DNA from 3 places in the Blautia sp. aa_0143 genome. Region 3 is predicted to be linked to each of the others. Evidence: riboswitches for the same ligand, from Rfam matches in the RefSeq annotation. Region 3 holds a riboswitch; each other region holds the start of a gene.

Region 1 (3,279 bases), on a different contig from region 3:
GAAAAATGTACCTGGACCACTCCATGCTGATTCCTAAGGCACGCAATCTGTCTGCCATTTTTTCTCTGGGAATGGCATCCTGTATCAATCAGGTTGCCATTGCTGCAGTGCAGATTGTCATGAACAATACACTTCGCCATTACGGAGCACTCTCCGCTTACGGAAGTGATATTCCGATCGCTTGTGCAGGGATCATTTCCAAAGTCAATCAGGTATTTATGGCCATCTGCATCGGAATCTCCCAGGGCTCCCAGCCCATCTGGGGATTTAACTACGGCGCCGAAAAATACAGCCGTGTACGCCAGACATACCGCTATTCCGTAACCTTATGTACTGTGATCGCAACCATATTTTTTATCTGCTTCCAGTTCTTCCCGCATCAGATCGTAGGCATCTTCGGAAACGGCAGCGACCTGTACTTTCATTTTGCAGAAAAATATCTCCGCATCTTCATGCTGATGACCTTTGCCAACGGGATCCAGCCTATGTCCGCCGGCTTTTTTACCTCCATTGGAAAAGCCAGGCTTGGTGTGATCATGTCCCTCACAAGGCAGGTGCTCTTCCTGCTGCCGCTGATCGTCATCTTCCCGGTCTTCTTCGGAATCGATGGCGTCATGTACGCAGGACCAATTGCAGATACCTCTGCATTTGTGCTGGCCGTTGTTTTTGCCAGACGTGAGCTTGGAGTCATGAAAACTGCAGAACAAAACGCCTGACATAAAAAATGCCATGTAATTTACTGCCCATCGGCAATATATTACATGGCATTTCTCACATTCTCAGATATTTATCTGAAACCACCAATTTCTGATCTTTTCTTCATCCTCCGGCAGCTGCTTATGATCAGTCACCTTTCAGTACAACACGGATTTTCTTATAGATTACAAATACGATCAGAGATGTCAGTGCATATTTAAAGATATTAAACGGAGCAATGATCAGCAGTGCAAAGGTAAGCAGTCCGTTTACGGAGCTGTGTACTGCGCTTCCCATCTGGATAAAGGTCTCGATTGGCATTCCAAACGCCTTACCGTAAGCCGGAAGCAATACAAAGGCATTGACAAAGCATGCAAGGATCGCTGTCAGGACTGTTCCTGCTGCCATACCTGCAACTGCATGTACTCTGCTCTTTTTGTGACGGAAACGGTAGATCAGGCCGGCCGGTACCACATAGGCACATCCAAACAGGAAATTGGCAACATCACCAACACCGGCAGTCATGGTTCCCTTAGTCACAAGATGTACGAGAATCTTCACAAGCTCGATCAGGATACCTGCCACAGGTCCCATAGCGAAGGTTCCTACCATAACCGGTACCTCGGAAAAATCAAGCTGATAAAAAGACGGTGCAAGAAACGGGATCGGAAACTCAAGATTCATCAATACTCCTGCCACAGCACCAAGCATGGCTACCTGCGCGATGGTTCTTGTTCTGCTTCTTTCCACAGCATTTCCTCTCTGTAATATCTGTTCACTCATAACTCTCTCTCCTTCTTCAGAAATATTCAAAGAAAATTTCCACAAGAAATCTTTATGCGAAAAAAATTTCTTCACATAAAAAGCCCCGGGAGCTTCTTCCCGGGGCACTGAGCACGTTCTTTAAATACTGCGCGTTCTTCTCTCATCCAGACTTTACTGTCGGTTCCGGAATTTCACCAGATCAGCCGCCAAAGCGGGTCGCGGACTATACCGCCGGTAGGGAATCACACCCTGCCCCGAAGAAATTTTCTTTTTTATGAGTTCATTATAACGCGCTCTTTTTATAATTACAAGCCTTAATTCTGTCACAGAAGCATTCTGCTCCATTTATATAAATCTAAGATCCACTCCTTTATGATCAAACCCGGATTTTCTTTACCGTACTCCAGCTACTGTAAAGAACCTTTTTTCCGACTCTTTTATATGACCGGATGCGGACATAATAGGTCTTTTTGTTTTTCAGTCCTGATATCTTATATCTGGTCGCAGACTGTTTTCCAACTGTGACCGTTTTTCTTTCTTTTGTAAATCTGCTGTCTGCTGCATACTGGATCTGATAGCCGGTTGCCTGTATATTTTTCTTCCAGCTTGCGGTAAAGGATCTGTTTGCTTTTTTCAGTCCTGTCAGCAGAGTTTTTAGAGGCAGGATCTTAAAGGTAAGCGTTTTGTTGATACGACTGTATTTTCCGATTCCTCTGACCTGTACAGTTCCAATTCCGGAATTTTTATTATTTTTGTAATACAGCTTATAAGCACTCGCACCGATCTTCTTTCCATTTACAGTTACGGTTACTGATGGCCGGATGGATTTTCCCGTATAAGTGTAAGAGGTTCTGTTTAGCTTAACATTGCTGACAAACTTTTCTGTCTTTTTTATGATCTTGAAATGAATGGTTGCGGTACCTTTATAATAACCGGTACCATAAATGGTTACCGTTGCAACACCCGGATACTGATTATCCTCGTAGTACATATAATAATCTTCGCCGGCTTTCAATCCGGGGATTACGATGGCAGGTGTAAGTTCTTTTCCTGTATATGTCTGATCAGCTATTGGATCCGCAGCCGGCAGTTTTCCGTAAATAGTAAAATATAATGTTTCCGATCCTTTATAATTGCCGATTCCCGTGAGCTCTGCACGAGCTTCACCAGGCTTTTCATTATTAACATAGGTTACCGTATAATCTTTTCCCTGTACCAGTCCGTCAATTACCACTTCCGGTTCCACTTTTTTTCCTTTAAAGGTGGTTTCCAGGTATGTTTCATTATTTTCCGCAAAATAGCACACATACATTCCATTTTCATCTGGCGTAATCTTGAAACTCCGCTCTACTGTACCGCAGAAAATATCTTTTCCCGTGATCTTTACAGTCGCAGTTCCTGCATTGATGTTATTTTCATAAGTTACTTCATAATCGAAGCCCTGCTCAAGTTCCGGTGCGGATTCACTGGATTCTATTTCGGGTTCATGGCTTTTTCCATTATATTCATAGTCTGAAGTGATCTGTTCAAACCATTCATTCTGAAGCGGTATCCGGTTGTCTGCTGACAGCTCCACAAACGTGCAGCCACGGTCCTCTGCGTATTTCTGAAGTGTGGAATCCTTTTTTCCCGCGATCAGTGCTGAATCCCTGAACGCATCATCCGCCCAGACAGTATCTGTGCTCAGTACTCTTATCCTGCACCCGGAAGACAGACGAAGTCCATTTTTCCCAACTGATTTTACAGATGCGGGAATTATAATATCACGGATCCCTGAACTGCTCTGGAATGCATATTCACCGATTTCTTCCAAGCCTT
Region 2 (3,279 bases), on a different contig from region 3:
ACGCAGGAGGTCTCATCTCATAAAAGAGGGTTGGAACGATGAAGGACGGGCATAACAAAAAATCCGTCCGCGTCGAATTTGTCATGTCCGAACCGGAGGCTGAACTGGTAAAAGAACGCATGGCGGAACTTGGCATTACCAACCTGTCGGCATATCTGAGAAAGATGGCCGTAGACGGTTACATCATTCACCTTGATATGGGAGATATTCAGGAAATGATCCGGCTTCTCCGCATTTGTTCCAATAACTTAAACCAATATACCAGACGGGCCAATGAGACCGGCAGTATTTATGCCGCAGATATAGAGGACATCCGCACCCGTCTGGACAGCCTTTGGGATGGCATGGATAAACTGATCCGGGGATTTGCAAACATTTCATAAACAGCCGGAAAGTCGTTGCTTTCTTTTTGCCGTCACGGTAAAATTTTTATAAGGGCAGATGCCCTTCTGAAAGGAGGCAAAGCGTATGCGTTTGATAGGTAAATTACTGGCACTTCCCTTTATGCTGGTTACGGGGATTCTTTATCTGGTATGTAAATTTTTAGTGGTCCTTTCCGGTGCGGTACTTGGGATTCTTTCCGGGATCATCTTTCTGGCAGCATTGGTGCTGTTCTTTGTCGCAGGATTTTTGCCGGGTCTTGCATGGCTTATGATCGCCTTTCTTATCAGTCCATACGGTCTGCCTATGGCGGCTGCATGGCTGGTAGGGATCATTGGCGGAGCAAACAGTGCCTTAAAGGATTTTATATTTGGTTAAGCAGATTTGGCGGGGCGCATAGGCAGCCCCGCTCTTTTTCTGCAATTATAACTTTTTTGATTGGAGGGATTTTATTGAGAGATACATATTATCATTCTGCCTCTTATGCCAGAGAACATGGCGAATTGAATTGGCGGTAAGTCCTATTTCATAAAATGCAAGTTTCCGAAATATTTCCGAACTTTCTTCAATTCATTGCTTCCAAAAATAGTTGATGTTATAATTGCAGGGAAAACAACTGAATAAAAGTGTCTTCGGGGCAGGGTGAAATTCCCGATTGGCGGTAAAGTCCGCGAGCGTAAAACGCACGATTTGGTGTAATTCCAAAACCAACAGTATAGTCTGGATGAAAGAAGATATGGTTAGATTTCCGCAGATTTTGAGAGGATTACTTTCTTTTCTGTGGCCTAATTATAATGCTAACACCTGAAAGACATTTTCTTTTGGGTGTTAATTTTTTGCCACGGAGGAAAGCAATTATGAACAGTAAAACAAAAAGAATCACAGTTATTGGTATGCTATGTGCGATCACTTATGTCACTATGGTTGTTGGCAGGATTCCTATTATTCTATTCTTAAAGTATGATCCATCCGATGTTATTGTAACTTTGGGCGGCTTTATTTGGGGGCCGATGACTTCCTGCATTGTATCTGTTATTGTAGCAACCCTTGAAATGATTACAGTAAGCGATACCGGAATATTAGGTTGTATTATGAATATCGTACAAACACTATCTTTTGCGTGTACGGCATCTGTCATTTACAAAAAAAAGCACACTTTATCTGGTGCAGTGATTGGTCTGGCATCGGGATGGCTAATAACGGTTATCGTTATGCTGTTGTGGAACTATTTGGTAACGCCGCTTTATATGGGGTATCCAAGAGAAGCAGTTGTAGAATTGTTACTTCCTGCCTTTCTTCCATTTAACTTATTGAAAGGTGGGTTAAATGCGTCCATTACATTTTTACTGTATAAGCCCATAGTTACCGCTTTGAGAAAAAGCGGATATGTTGCTACTTTGGAAAATGAAGCAAGACAAAAGCATACTGGTCTGCTTATGCTGGCAAGTTTTATTATAGTAACTTGTGTTTTGATTATCCTGTCAATGAATGGGATTATATGAGGATTGAAATGAAAGAAAAAATAAATGAGCCTATTTGCACACTAACAGGGATCGTTATACATGGCCGAGGTATTGGAAAGCATGTGGGGACACCTACCGCAAACATAGAAATAGCAAAAAATACATTTTTGCCAAAGACAGGGGTGTATGTGGCAGATATTCTTTTAAGTGACAAGATATATTATGGTGTTACCCATATTGGGACGCGCCCTACACTTGATAATGATAGCTTTGTTTCAATCGAAACACATATTTTTGATTTTGATAAGGACATATATGGGTGTACGATAACTATCAACCTATATAAGAAATTGAGGGAAGTCAGAAAATTTAATGAATTATCCTTGCTGCTTGAACAAATTGCGAATGACCGGACAATGGCACAAGAATTTTGGGGATTAAAGCAAACAAATCACACCTTACACATTGATGTTAACCGGCATTGTGTAATATTAGGACAGCAGGAAGTTTATTTATCAACAAACGAATTTGAAGTCCTTTATTTGTTACTGCAATCTCCTCAAACCACATTCACAAAAGAACAGATTTATAAACAGATTTGGCATGAACCCACAAATAACCATTTGCACGCAGTAGAAAACACGATTTTTCAAATACGAAAAAGGTTAAAACCATATTGCAAGGGACACGAGTATATAAAAACAGTAATTGGCTATGGTTATAAATTTAATAATAACTAACAAATTCGGCCGAGTTAACTAAAGTGCTACCACAATTTTTTATATATGGATCAAATTCTAAGTTAGGGGGTGACGAAAATAGCGACCACAAGACTGATGCCTTTGCATGTAGGAAAAGGTCGGGACATCTCTACTGCGATTGCAGATATTATTGATTATGTAGAAAATCCGCAGAAAACCGATTTTGGAAAATTCATTTATGGCTATGAGTGTGATACCCGGCTTGCTGATGCAGAATTCCTTCTGTCCAAACGACAGTATGCAAATCTGACCGGCAGAAATCAGGGTTCGGATGATGTGATCGCCTACCATCTTCGTCAGGCGTTTAAGCCCGGCGAAGTTGCGCCGGAAGAAGCCAATCAGATCGGCAGGGAGCTGGCGCTAAAACTCACAAAAGGAAACCATGCCTTTGTCGTCTGTACCCATGTAGATAAGCACCATGTCCATAATCACATCATTATCAACTCTACTACACTGGACTGTCAGAAAAAATTTCGCAACTTCTGGGGCTCTACCTGGGCGATCCGGCGAATGAATGACAAGCTGTGTTTGGAACATGGTCTTTCGATTATAGAAAATCCGAAACCCAGCCGGGAGCATTATGGCACATGGCTGGGAAATAAAAAGCAGCCTTCCTTTCAGGAGCAGATACGCATTGCTATTGATGCTGCATTAGAAGAAAAGCCAAAAGATTT
Region 3 (3,279 bases):
ATGTGTCCCCCGAACCTGCCATCTGCAGCCATTGCACGTTCCAGGTTTACCTGGCTTCCAGCTTTGCAACTGCCAAGACTGCTTCTTCTGATCGTCTCTGCCATCACATCGGCAGTAAATCCGTCCGGCTGGATCGACGTAACTGTCAGACACACACCATTCACAGCAATACTGTCACCGATTCTTGTCCCTTCCAGGACTTTCCGGGCTTTCACTGCCAGGATCCCTGATTCTCCTGTCAGCTGTATATAACGGACTTTTCCTTTCTCTTCTACGATTCCTGTAAACATGATTCCTCCTGTTTTTTCTCACACACCTGACATCTTATCCGGATGTCCTCACCGATCTGGCAGATATCTATATATTTCAGTTCTACTGCTTCAGACGGGAATTCAACTCCGATACCTTCTACCGGTGTCTTCCCGGCCACACCACCAAACAGCTTTGGTGCCACAAAAGCCTGTACTTCCTTTACAATTCCGGCTCGCAGGGCACTGTCATTTAACGTACCGCCTCCCTCCAGGAGGATGCTGTCAATACCCCTGTTTCCAAGATCTGTCATCAGCTTCTTAAGGTCTATCTGATCCTTTTCATCCGGACAGTAAATGGTCTCAACTCCCATGGTATGTAATATTTTTATTTTTTCTTCTGTATTTTTCTGATCTGCATAAGCCACGATCGTCCGGTACTTTTCCGCACTTTTTACGATCTGACTGTCCGGCGGGATCCTGAGCTTACTGTCGCACACAATCCTGACAGGACTTTTCCAGCCTTCTACCCGGACGTTCAACATCGGATCATCTGCAAGCACAGTTCCAATACCTGCCATGATCCCCATGTACTGATGCCGCATATGCTGTACTTCTTTTCTTGCCGCTTCTCCGGTGATCCATTTTGATGCTCCTGTCTTCGTTGCGATCTTCCCATCCAGTGTCATGGCATACTTCATCACCACGTATGGGGTTTTCGTAGTAATATAATGGAAAAACACCGGATTCAGCTGATCACATTCTTCTCTCATAAAATCTTCAACTACTGTTACACCGGCTTCCCTTAACATCTGTACACCTTTTCCTGCCACTTTCGGATTCGGATCTCGGGAACCGATCACCACTTTTCTGATCTTCTGTTCAATGATCGCTTCCGTACATGGAGGTGTTTTTCCATGATGACAGCAAGGCTCCAGCGTAACATAAATCACCGCACCTTCTGCTGGTTCTGTGAGGGAAGCAATTGCATTACGTTCCGCATGAAGTTCTCCATACTTTTTATGATAGCCTTCCCCGATGATCCTTCCGTCTTTTACGATCACTGCCCCTACCATCGGATTGGGATTCGTCCAGCCTTCTCCTTTTTTGGCCAGCTGAATCGCCCGAAGCATATATTCCTGATCCGTCATTTTTATTCCTTCTTTCTTATTCCTGTTCTTTGTCTAGAGCGTGTTTGAAAAAGGCTTTCTGCAAGATGTGCGTCACAATTTGTGGGAGATTTTGTCCGGATGAGGGCGCCGTAGCGGGCTACGGCAACTGAATTCGGGCAAAATATACCGCAAAGTGGGGCGTGCAGATTGCAGGAATGATTTTTCAAACACGCTCTGGTACGCCGAGGCTTTTAGATCTGTGCAATCGGATTCACAGACAAGTGAGTGGTATATTTATTTCGAAAACGATGTACCAGATACAAAAAAAACCTGCAGAAATATCTGCAGGGTAGAATTGATCTGTTACATATGATCGATAAATGAATGTCTGATTCCCTATATAAAAAGCTCTGAAATGGATCACCATCTCAGAGCTCTGATACTACATTCATTCAAAAAATCAACTGTACTATCATCTTCTTCCATCCAGACTGTACTGTCGGCCCCGGAATCTCACCGGATCATGCCTCTCGGCTCGCGGGCTTTACCGCCGGTAGGGAATCTCACCCTGCCCTGAAGATATCTTTTTGTTTATTTTAATACTTTATCTGTTATTTGTAAAGCGAAATTTTTATTTTACTCATTCCATGCGGAATATTAGTTACTGGCAGGCAATCGTCGTATTACTATTCTCAGGCTTTGGTTGACAAACAGGCACGCAGGCAATGACCGATGGCCAGCACACAGAGCCTGTGCCTTGGAAGATGAATTTTTTTATCTGCAGTTTACTATTGCTTTTTGGGCAGCAGCAAAATCTTTTTCTAGTACATAAATACATGTTGTTTCATTCTTATGATCAATTCCCGATGCAAAAGTATGATAAAAAATCAAGAAAAAAAGATTATTGATAAATGTTCCTTTTTTTAATCTCGTTTCGTAAAGAATATTATTTTCATTCAACGCTTGTGTTAACCGCACGAGATGATCCATATTATCAGTTTCACATAATTTAATTTTTCCATTATCCTGGGTATATTTCATAAAAATCTCCATTCCGCCGCCTTTGGCTGGCGGCACAAATAGTGAGGAATTATAAGCGGAAACAGGCGCAGGCCGTGACATTTAGGCGTTTTGAAAGTATCGATTATCTCTGTCAATGCATGAGCATACTTATTTTGATGTGGCAGGAAGAACCAGAGAATATATTTGACAGAGTGTCCAAGATATTTGGATAAAGAAAACCGATGGCTTTGACTGTTATCAATCTACACCATCGGCTTTCAAGGTTTTTAAATACTTAAATTCAGACTTATTAAAATAATATAATGAAAACTTAAGTTAATGGATTATTTACCCATCTGTTTTGCAACTTCCTCAGCGAAGTTCTCTTCTTTTTTCTCAAGACCATCGCCTGTCTCGTAGCGAACGAAGCCTTTGATCTGGATCTTAGCGCCGTTCTCTTTTGCTACCTGCTCTACGTATTTAGCAACGGACTGTTTTCCGTCCTCTGCTTTTACGTATGTCTGGTCAAGAAGGCAGATCTCTTTAAGCTCTTTCTTGATACGTCCTGTGATCATTCCCTCGATAACCTTAGCCGGTTTCTGGGACTCCTTCGGATCGTTCTGGATCTGAGCCATAAGAATCTCTTTCTCATGCTCGATGTAGTCAGCGCTTACTTCCTTGTCGCTTGTGTACTGCGGTTTCAGAGCTGCGATCTGCATAGCTACGTTCTTAGCCATCTCTTTAACAGCATCGTTAACAACATCTGTCTCAACGTCTACAAGAACGCCGATCTTTCCACCCATATGAGTGTAGGAAGCGATGAATCCGTTCTGCTCCTCAACCTGAGCAAATCTACGAATGTTCATGTTCTCGCCGATTACTGCGATCTGAGCTGCAAGAGCCTCTTTTACAGTCTT

The links. A riboswitch is a leader RNA that binds a small molecule or an ion and turns the genes downstream of it on or off. The one in region 3 is predicted to bind FMN.
Region 1: it holds a riboswitch for FMN, as region 3 does, so the genes downstream of both, EAI83_RS06010 (ECF transporter S component) here and EAI83_RS17840 (DUF6783 domain-containing protein) in region 3, are expected to answer to the same signal.
Region 2: it holds a riboswitch for FMN, as region 3 does, so the genes downstream of both, EAI83_RS11535 (ECF transporter S component) here and EAI83_RS17840 (DUF6783 domain-containing protein) in region 3, are expected to answer to the same signal.

What each region holds. Positions count from the first base shown of each region.
Region 1 is NZ_RCXU01000009.1:70,507-73,785, reverse strand. It holds gene EAI83_RS06015 (MATE family efflux transporter) at 1-716, shown strand, start outside; gene EAI83_RS06010 (ECF transporter S component) at 844-1,479, opposite strand; FMN riboswitch at 1,610-1,727, opposite strand; gene EAI83_RS06005 (fibronectin type III domain-containing protein) at 1,838-3,279, opposite strand, start outside.
Region 2 is NZ_RCXU01000020.1:80,569-83,847, forward strand. It holds gene EAI83_RS11520 (hypothetical protein) at 1-42, shown strand, start outside; gene EAI83_RS11525 (plasmid mobilization protein) at 39-383, shown strand; gene EAI83_RS11530 (CD1845 family protein) at 469-759, shown strand; FMN riboswitch at 1,006-1,121, shown strand; gene EAI83_RS11535 (ECF transporter S component) at 1,239-1,883, shown strand; gene EAI83_RS11540 (riboflavin kinase) at 1,892-2,584, shown strand; gene EAI83_RS11545 (relaxase/mobilization nuclease domain-containing protein) at 2,663-3,279, shown strand, end outside.
Region 3 is NZ_RCXU01000012.1:103,173-106,451, forward strand. It holds gene ribE (riboflavin synthase) at 1-290, opposite strand, end outside; gene ribD (bifunctional diaminohydroxyphosphoribosylaminopyrimidine deaminase/5-amino-6-(5-phosphoribosylamino)uracil reductase RibD) at 272-1,399, opposite strand; partial or broken gene EAI83_RS17840 (DUF6783 domain-containing protein) at 1,402-1,527, opposite strand; partial or broken gene EAI83_RS17845 (DUF6783 domain-containing protein) at 1,477-1,713, shown strand; FMN riboswitch at 1,831-1,945, opposite strand; gene EAI83_RS07915 (hypothetical protein) at 2,135-2,401, opposite strand; gene tsf (translation elongation factor Ts) at 2,707-3,279, opposite strand, start outside.